DNA from 2 places in the Aliidiomarina sp. genome. Region 2 is predicted to be linked to the other one. Evidence: predicted binding sites of a transcription regulator. Region 2 holds the regulator's gene; the other holds the start of a gene.
The links. The regulator NrdR, encoded in region 2, represses ribonucleotide reductase genes. The targets are predictions, from matches to a motif close to AAACACNANATNTNGTGTTT.
Positions count from the first base shown of each region.

Region 1: a site for NrdR is predicted at 2,850-2,869, ahead of nrdA (class 1a ribonucleoside-diphosphate reductase subunit alpha). Genes of this name have one in related genera too.

Region 1 is NZ_JBLRWZ010000004.1:4,265-8,697, forward strand. It holds gene gyrA (DNA gyrase subunit A) at 1-875, opposite strand, end outside; gene ubiG (bifunctional 2-polyprenyl-6-hydroxyphenol methylase/3-demethylubiquinol 3-O-methyltransferase UbiG) at 1,159-1,872, shown strand; gene ACNA7P_RS01795 (HAD family hydrolase) at 1,881-2,582, shown strand; gene nrdA (class 1a ribonucleoside-diphosphate reductase subunit alpha) at 2,934-4,433, shown strand, end outside.
Region 2 is NZ_JBLRWZ010000009.1:60,435-64,867, reverse strand. It holds gene ettA (energy-dependent translational throttle protein EttA) at 1-400, shown strand, start outside; gene glyA (serine hydroxymethyltransferase) at 717-1,997, shown strand; gene nrdR (transcriptional regulator NrdR) at 2,105-2,554, shown strand; gene ribD (bifunctional diaminohydroxyphosphoribosylaminopyrimidine deaminase/5-amino-6-(5-phosphoribosylamino)uracil reductase RibD) at 2,547-3,713, shown strand; gene ribBA (bifunctional 3,4-dihydroxy-2-butanone-4-phosphate synthase/GTP cyclohydrolase II) at 3,753-4,433, shown strand, end outside.

The sequences.
Region 1 (4,433 bases), on a different contig from region 2:
AGCGCACTAATACCTTCAATGCGTTTTTCTTTTACTAGTTCAGCGATTTTCTCAATCAGCTTGGCTTTATTCACCTGATATGGAATTTCGTGCACGATAATTGTATCGCGGCCAGTGCTTTCATCGGTAATCACGTCTGCGCGTGCACGAATGTAAATTCGGCCTCTACCGGTGCGATATGCATCGAGAATGCCTTGGCGGCCGGATAAGATACCGGCTGTTGGGAAATCTGGGCCAGGAATATGCTCCATCAACTCTTCAAGTTGAATATCTGGATTATCCACCATCGCTAAACAACCGTTAATTACTTCGGTTAGGTTATGCGGCGGGATATTGGTTGCCATACCAACAGCGATACCGGAAGAACCGTTCGCTAATAGGTTTGGAATTCGGGTTGGCAACACCTCCGGAATAAATTCGGTGCCATCGTAGTTGGGCACGAAATCAACGGTTTCTTTCTCTAAATCAGCCAATAATTGATGCGCAATTTTCGACATCCGTACTTCGGTGTAACGCATTGCCGCCGCTGAATCACCATCCACTGAACCAAAGTTACCTTGGCCATCAGCAAGCATGTAGCGAAGAGAGAATGGCTGCGCCATACGAACAATGGTGTCGTACACTGCAGAATCACCGTGTGGGTGATACTTACCGATTACATCACCTACTACGCGAGCAGATTTTTTATACGGCTTATTAAAATCATTCCCGAGTACATTCATTGCGAATAGTACGCGCCGATGCACTGGCTTCAAACCATCGCGTACATCAGGTAAAGCTCGCCCGATGATAACGCTCATGGCGTAATCTAAGTACGAATTCTTTAGTTCGTCTTCGATATTAATCGGCATTACTTCTTTGGCAAGATCGCTCATATTTTTTCCCTAACAAGTACTCTTCATATCGTTATAGTTTTCGAGTAAATCGCCTTACTGAATCAACTTTGCAGGATACCATAGCAGCTTGCCGTTGACGACTGCAAAACGAACACAAAACACAAGTTAACACTGGTTTACATGTGTTCGTTTCGGTACACTGCGAGCCACTCACATGGGCAATAAAAATATCGTATTGGGTACCCAGTAAAGCGCCACAGGCGCACCCACAAATCATTGTGCGCTCTTCGCAGCCCCTTGTTTTAGCATAAGGAAGATAAACATGCAGCAAAATGTCGATCCTGCAGAAATCGAAAAGTTTAATGCCATGGCATCACGTTGGTGGGATCCCCAAGGCGATTTTAAGCCACTCCATCAAATAAACCCATTGCGCTTGCAATTTATTGACCAACACGGTCTTGGTTTGAGTGGGCGGAAAATTTTAGATGTAGGCTGTGGTGGCGGTTTATTAAGCGAAGCAATGGCAAAAGCTGGGGCTCACGTTACGGGTATTGATATGAGCCCAGATGCGCTTAGCGTAGCCCGTTTGCATGCGTTGGATAGTGGTGTGGATGTCGATTATCAGCAAATCACAGCGGAAGAGTTTGCCGCCGAGCATGCTGGCCAATTCGATATCGTTACGTGCTTGGAAATGCTCGAGCATGTACCCAACCCAAGTACGGTAATTGCCGCCTGCGCAAGCCTAGTTAAACCTGGCGGCCGGGTTGTTTTCTCTACTTTGAATCGCACTTTGAAAGCTAAACTGCTGGGCGTATATATCGCCGAATATGTATTGCGATGGGTACCACAGGGCACTCACGATGCGAGTAAATTTATTCGCCCAGCGGAGTTAATGCACATGGCCAATAGTGCAGGATTAACAGAACTTGCCGCTACGGGTATCCACTTCAATCCGCTACTGAACCAATTCTTCGTAAGTGATCGTAACTTGGATGTAAACTATCTGGTTGCTTGTGAGCGCCCTGCTGCCAAATAGGCCATTTAATGAGCCGTAACGGAGAAGTGTATATGTTAGGTAAGCGCCCCAACGCTATTCTATTTGATTTAGATGGCACCCTCCTCGATACAGCACCCGATTTGGGCCATGCCCTCAATCGTGTTCTGGCCGATTCGAATCGGCCGTTGAAAGAACTTATCGAGTTGCGCCCGTACGCATCACATGGCTCACATGGCCTACTGAAATTAGGTTTTGGGGATGATTACAATGAGCTAAACCGCACCCAATTGCGGCAACAGTTTCTTGATTATTATGAACAACGAGTTTGTGTAGACACCACCCTGTTTGCCGAGGTTGAGGAACTGCTACAAACGCTAAGCCAACAACAAATACCAATGGCGATTGTTACCAATAAACCTACCCTTTACACACAACTAGTATTGCGGGAAATCCCAGCTCTAGCACGATTACCTGTAGTGGTTTGCGGCGATACGTTAAGTGTTGCTAAGCCCGATCCAGCGCCCTTGTTGCATGCCTGCGCATTACTGAGCGCTCATTATCAATATCCCATTGAGGCGCAACATGCCTTGTATGTGGGTGATGCAGAGCGCGATATTGAAGCTGGCCGCAGAGCGGGAATGCGCACAGTGCTAGCTAGTTATGGGTACATTGCTGCGCACGATGATGTGCAGGCATGGCGCGCTGATTTTGCCATTGCCCAACCGAGCCAATTATTGGATTTGTGGTAATCTATTCCCATCAAAATTGGCCTTTCGGTGAGAAAATTAACGGCTGTACGGTACAGTTAGCGTCCTCAACTGCTGTGCCATTTGTTATATATTCCATCTCAGCTGCATAACAAATTATTTAAGACAAAAAAATTATGTACCTGCTATGTACCTGCAAAGGCGCGCCACTCTTGGTGCTTATCAAAATCTACCAAAATTCAACCCCGAAACAGTGAATTTCTTGCTTGATCAAAAGCACTTTGATGACTAGCATAGCGTTAATTAACGCAACACTACATATTGTGTAAAAATACTCCACCTTACCTAATTCACCACAATATATAGTGATAAGAAGAAACCTGCGAGGGCATCATGAACCAACCTATCTACGTAACAAAGCGCAATGGCGAGCGCGAGCTTCTAGACTTGGAGAAAATTCACCGAGTAATTAGCTGGGCGGCTGAGGGATTAAAAGACGTATCGGTTTCAGAAGTGGAGCTTAAATCTCGCATCCAATTTTATGACGGTATCAAAACCGCCGATATTCACGAAACCATTATTCGTGCTGCAGCTGATTTAATTAGTGAAGAAGTACCTGATTATCAGTTTCTTGCCGCACGCTTGGCAATTTTCCATCTGCGCAAAAAAGCCTATGGCGAGTTTGAACCGCCGCACCTGTTCGATCATGTTACCAAAATGGTAAGTATGAATCGCTATGACAAGCATATTCTCGAGGATTATAGCCAAGCCGAACTAGAAGAGCTGAACACCTACCTTGATCATAGCCGTGATCTAAACTTCTCATATGCAGCAGTAAAGCAATTGGAAGGTAAGTATCTGGTGCAAAACCGCGTTACGGGTGTGGTATATGAAAGTGCACAGTTCTTATATATCTTGGTAGCCGCATGTTTGTTTGCAAAATATCCACCGGCAAAGCGGTTGGATTATGTTCGTCGTTTTTACGATGCTACCTCGCAGTTCAAAATTTCACTACCCACACCAATTATGTCCGGTGTGCGCACCCCTACTCGTCAGTTTAGTTCCTGTGTACTGATAGAGTGTGGTGATAGCCTTGATTCTATTAATGCCACGGCCAGTGCTATCGTGAAGTATGTATCGCAACGTGCTGGTATCGGTATCAACGCTGGCCGTATTCGCGCCCTTGGTAGCCCAATTCGCAATGGTGAAGCATTCCACACGGGGTGCATTCCGTTCTTTAAATATTTCCAAACGGCAGTAAAAAGTTGTTCACAAGGTGGAGTTCGCGGTGGCGCTGCTACCCTGTTCTATCCGCTCTGGCATTTAGAAGTAGAATCACTGCTGGTGTTAAAGAACAACCGTGGTGTTGAAGAAAACCGTGTGCGCCATCTAGATTACGGTGTGCAATTCAATAAACTCATGTATCAGCGCTTGGTAAAAGATCAGTACATTACTTTATTCAGCCCCAGCGATGTGCCTGGCTTATACGATGCATTCTTTGCCGACCAAGACGAGTTTGAGCGCTTATACGTGCAATACGAAGCCGATGAAAGCATCCGCAAAAAACGCATTAAAGCAATTGAGCTGTTTAGCTTGTTTATGCAAGAGCGTGCTAGTACGGGCCGGATGTATTTACAGAATGTGGATCATACCAACAACCACAGCCCATTTAATCCGAAGCTTGCGCCGGTAAGGCAAAGCAACTTGTGCCTTGAGATCGCGTTACCAACCAAGCCGTTACAGCACATTAATGATGAAGAAGGTGAAATTGCCTTATGTACGCTATCGGCATTCAACCTTGGCGCACTAGAATCATTAGATGATCTGGAAGAATGGGCCGATTTAGCCGTGCGGGCGCTTGATAACCTACTCGATTATCAAGATTATCCTGTG
Region 2 (4,433 bases):
AAGCCGTGCCTACGTGGGCCGCTTTAACTTCCGTGGCAACGATCAGCAGAAGTTCATTGGTGAGCTTTCTGGTGGTGAACGCAACCGAGTGCATTTGGCGAAGCTGCTGCGCGCTGGCGGCAACTTGTTGCTGCTCGATGAGCCTACCAACGATCTTGATGTGGAAACTTTGCGGGCATTGGAAGATGCGCTATTGGAATTCCCGGGCGCTGCCATGGTGATTTCGCATGATCGCTGGTTCTTGGATCGTATTGCTACGCACATTCTGGATTACCGCGATGAAGGGCAAGTGAGCTTCTTCGAAGGTAACTACACGGAATACGAAGAGTACATGAAGAAAACGCACGGCGCCGATGCGATGAACCCGCACCGCATCAAATACAAAAAAGCCGTGAAGTAACGTTCAACCTTAAACGCGTTTCTTGGGGGTGGGGCAGCACCGCCGGAGACGCCGCAAGTACATCCATGTAGGCTTGGCTGCCGCATCCATGCGGCAAACACTCCGGCTGGTGCTATCCCCACCACCAAGTGCGTTTATGATTGAACGTTACTTGTTGTTATAAGCGCGAACATTTCTAGATTCATTATTCCCAGAACACTCTCGCCTTGGAAGCTCTTTCCACACCCACGGCCGAGCGGCTACCATTTGCGCGCGTTGTGCGGTATAATGAGCGCTTGATTTTTGGGCGATATTTCACCGTTTATTAGGAGTAGGCATGTCTGGTTCTGAGATGACAATTGCTGGGTTTGACCCGGAACTGTGGGCGGCTATGCAAGCCGAAGTTGTACGCCAAGAAGAGCATATCGAGCTGATTGCTTCAGAGAATTATACTAGCCCGCGCGTGCTTGAAGCGCAGGGTTCTCAGTTAACCAACAAATATGCCGAAGGCTATCCGGGCAAGCGCTATTACGGCGGTTGTGAGTATGTGGATATTGCGGAAAATTTGGCGATTGAGCGCGCGAAAGAATTGTTTGGTGCGAAGTTTGCGAACGTGCAACCGCACGCTGGTTCGCAAGCCAATACGGCGGTATTTATGGCCTTATGTAAGGCTGGCGATACGGTGTTGGGAATGAGCTTGGCGCATGGTGGCCATTTAACCCATGGCTCGCACGTGAATTTCTCGGGCGTGAACTACAACGCGGTGCAATATGGCCTGCATCCGGAAACGGGTGAAATTCATTACGATCAGGTGCGTGAATTGGCGCATGAGCACAAGCCGAAGATGATTATTGCTGGTTTTTCAGCGTACTCTGGCATTGTGGATTGGCAGAAATTCCGCGATATCGCCGATGAAGTGGGTGCTTACCTGCTGGTAGATATGGCGCACGTGGCTGGTTTGGTGGCGGCGGGCTTGTACCCGAATCCGGTGCCCATTGCAGATGTGGTAACTACTACTACGCATAAAACCTTAGCTGGCCCGCGCTCTGGTTTGATTTTGAGCGGCAAAGACGATGCGGATTTGCATAAGCGCTTGAATAGCTCGGTGTTCCCGGGCAACCAAGGTGGCCCGTTAATGCACGTGATTGCTGCGAAAGCGGTGGCATTTAAAGAAGCGTTGCAGCCTGAGTTTAAAGAATATCAAAAGCAAGTGTTAAAGAACGCTAAAGCGATGGTGCGTGTTATGCAAGAGCGTGGCTACGATATCGTTTCTGGTGGTACTGAAAACCATTTGTTTTTAGTGGATTTAATTAACAAAAACATCACGGGTAAAGATGCGGATGCGGCACTTGGCCGTTCGTTCATTACGGTGAATAAGAACTCGGTGCCGAATGATCCGCGTTCGCCGTTTGTTACCTCTGGCTTGCGTTTGGGTACTCCGGCAATTACGCGCCGTGGTTTCCAAGAAGCAGAAGCCGAGCAGGTAGCACACTGGATTTGCGATGTGTTAAATGCAGTAAAAGAAGATGGTACGAGCGATAGCGCTGTTGAAGCGCGCGTTCGTGATGAAGTGAAAGCGTTGTGTGCGCGCTTCCCGGTGTACGCTAAAAAGGCGTAGGCCCTCATATTAGGCTGGATAGTAGGCCTAATATAAAGCTCAGTAATTAGCGTGTGTGAGTAGGGGCTGGCCCTTTGCTTGCGCACTCTGAAAGGAATAAACATTCTATGCATTGCCCATTTTGCTCTGAGCAAGATACGAAAGTAATTGATTCACGCTTGGTGGCGGACGGTATGTCGGTTCGCCGCCGGCGTGAATGCAATGCCTGCAAAGAACGGTTTACTACGTTTGAAAGCGCAGAATTGGTAATGCCACGAGTGATTAAAAGCAACGGTGCGCGCGAACCTTTTAACGAGGATAAGTTGCGTGCTGGCCTGCTACGTTCATTGGAGAAACGTCCGGTGAGCCTAGAGGCGATGGAGCAAACCATCAATCGTATCAAATCTAAACTGCGCGCTACTGGCGAACGAGAAGTTTCTAGTAAACTGATTGGCAGTTTGGTGATGGATCAACTCAAGCAACTCGATAAAGTTGCTTATATTCGCTTTGCGTCGGTTTACCGTTCGTTTGAGGATATTCGCGACTTCGGCGCGGAGATCGCTCGTTTAGATGACTAAAATTACCTTCACAGAAACAGATACCTATTATATGCAACGTGCACTTGAGCTTGCTGCTCAAGGGCGCTTTACCACTCATCCTAATCCAAACGTTGGCTGCGTTGTTGTTGATTTTTCGAACGACAAAGCGGGCGAAGTTGTGGGCGAAGGCTTTCATGAGCGTGCTGGCGAAGCCCATGCAGAAGTGAATGCATTGGCTGCAGCTGGCGATGCCGCGAAGGGCGCAACGGTTTACGTTACACTTGAACCGTGCAATCACACTGGCCGTACACCGCCATGTGTTGATGCGTTGATCAAGGCAGACGTGGCGCGCGTAGTAGTAGCGTTGGAAGACCCGTTCCCGAAAGTGGCGGGTGCTGGTATTAAACGGTTAAAGAAAGCGGGTATTAAAGTTGAAGTGGGGTTACTCGAGCGAGAAGCTTACGCGATAAGCCGCGGTTTCTTTACTTGCCATAAGCTTGGCCGGCCGTATGTGCAGTTGAAAATGGCGGCATCAATTGATGGCCGCACGGCGTTGGCGAACGGTAAGAGTAAGTGGATTACTGGCCATGAAGCACGTGCCGATGTGCAAGTAGGGCGCGCGCAAGCGGGCGCTATTTTAACGGGCGCTGGCACGGTGTTGGCGGATGATCCGGTATTGAATGTGCGGCCTACGGAGTTTCCTACGGGCACGGTATATCCGGGTGAACCAGGCAAGCAAGATGTTCGCCAGCCGGTGCGGGTGATTATTGATCACCGCGGTGAAGTGAAGCCAGATGCTAAATTATTTACCTGTGGTGGCCCGGTATGGTTAATTCGTGCGAGTGCCAGTGGCATGCAGTTGCCGGAAAATGCGGAAGAAATCGTAATGGAAACAGGCGTTACGGGGCGCATTGATTTAACGGCCTTGTTGCAGCTGATCGCCGAGCGCGGCATTCATACGGTTTGGGTTGAAGCTGGTGCGCGATTGGCAGGGGCACTGTTAACTGCCGAATTGGTAGATGAATTGGTTGTGTATATGGCGCCGAAATTATTGGGCGATCAAAGTGTGGGCATGTTCCATTTGGGCAACATTACACATATGGATAAAGTGCCGGTGTGGGAATATAGCTCAGTGGAATCGATAGGCACCGACGTGAAAATGGTATTAACCAAAACTGCTGGTTTTGGTTTGCGGTAAGCAGCGTTAGCTGTACACCATGAATCTGAGGATACATAGATGTCGAGTTTAACGGGGTTGAATAGCACCGAAGAAATTATTGCCGATATTAAAGCCGGCAAAATGGTGATTCTCATGGACGATGAAGATCGTGAGAATGAAGGCGATTTGATTATGGCTGCGGAGTGCGCAACGCCCGCAGCGATCAACTTTATGGCCCGTTATGGCCGTGGGTTGATTTGTTTAACGCTTACCGAAGCGCGCTGTCAGCAGTTGCAGTTGCCGTTAATGGTTGGCCAAAATAATTCACCTTATGCTACGAATTTCACCGTTTCAATTGAAGCTGCTGAAGGTGTAACCACGGGTATTTCTGCAGCAGACCGAGCGCAAACTGTGCTGGCTGCGGTTGCGCGTGATGCAAAACCTAGTGATTTGGTAATGCCAGGGCATATCTTTCCGTTGAAAGCTCGCCAAGGCGGTGTTTTGAATCGAGCAGGGCATACGGAAGCTGGTTGTGATTTAGCACGTTTAGCGGGCTATGAGCCTGCCTCTGTAATCGTTGAGATTTTGAATGAAGATGGCAGTATGGCGCGCCGTCCTGATTTAGAGAAGTTTGCTGCTGAGCACGATATTAAAATGGGTACGATTGCGGATTTAATCGAGTATCGCTCGATGAAAGAGCAAACCGTGCATCGTGTAGCGGAGTGTAAGTTACCTACCGCCTATGGTGAGTTTGATTTA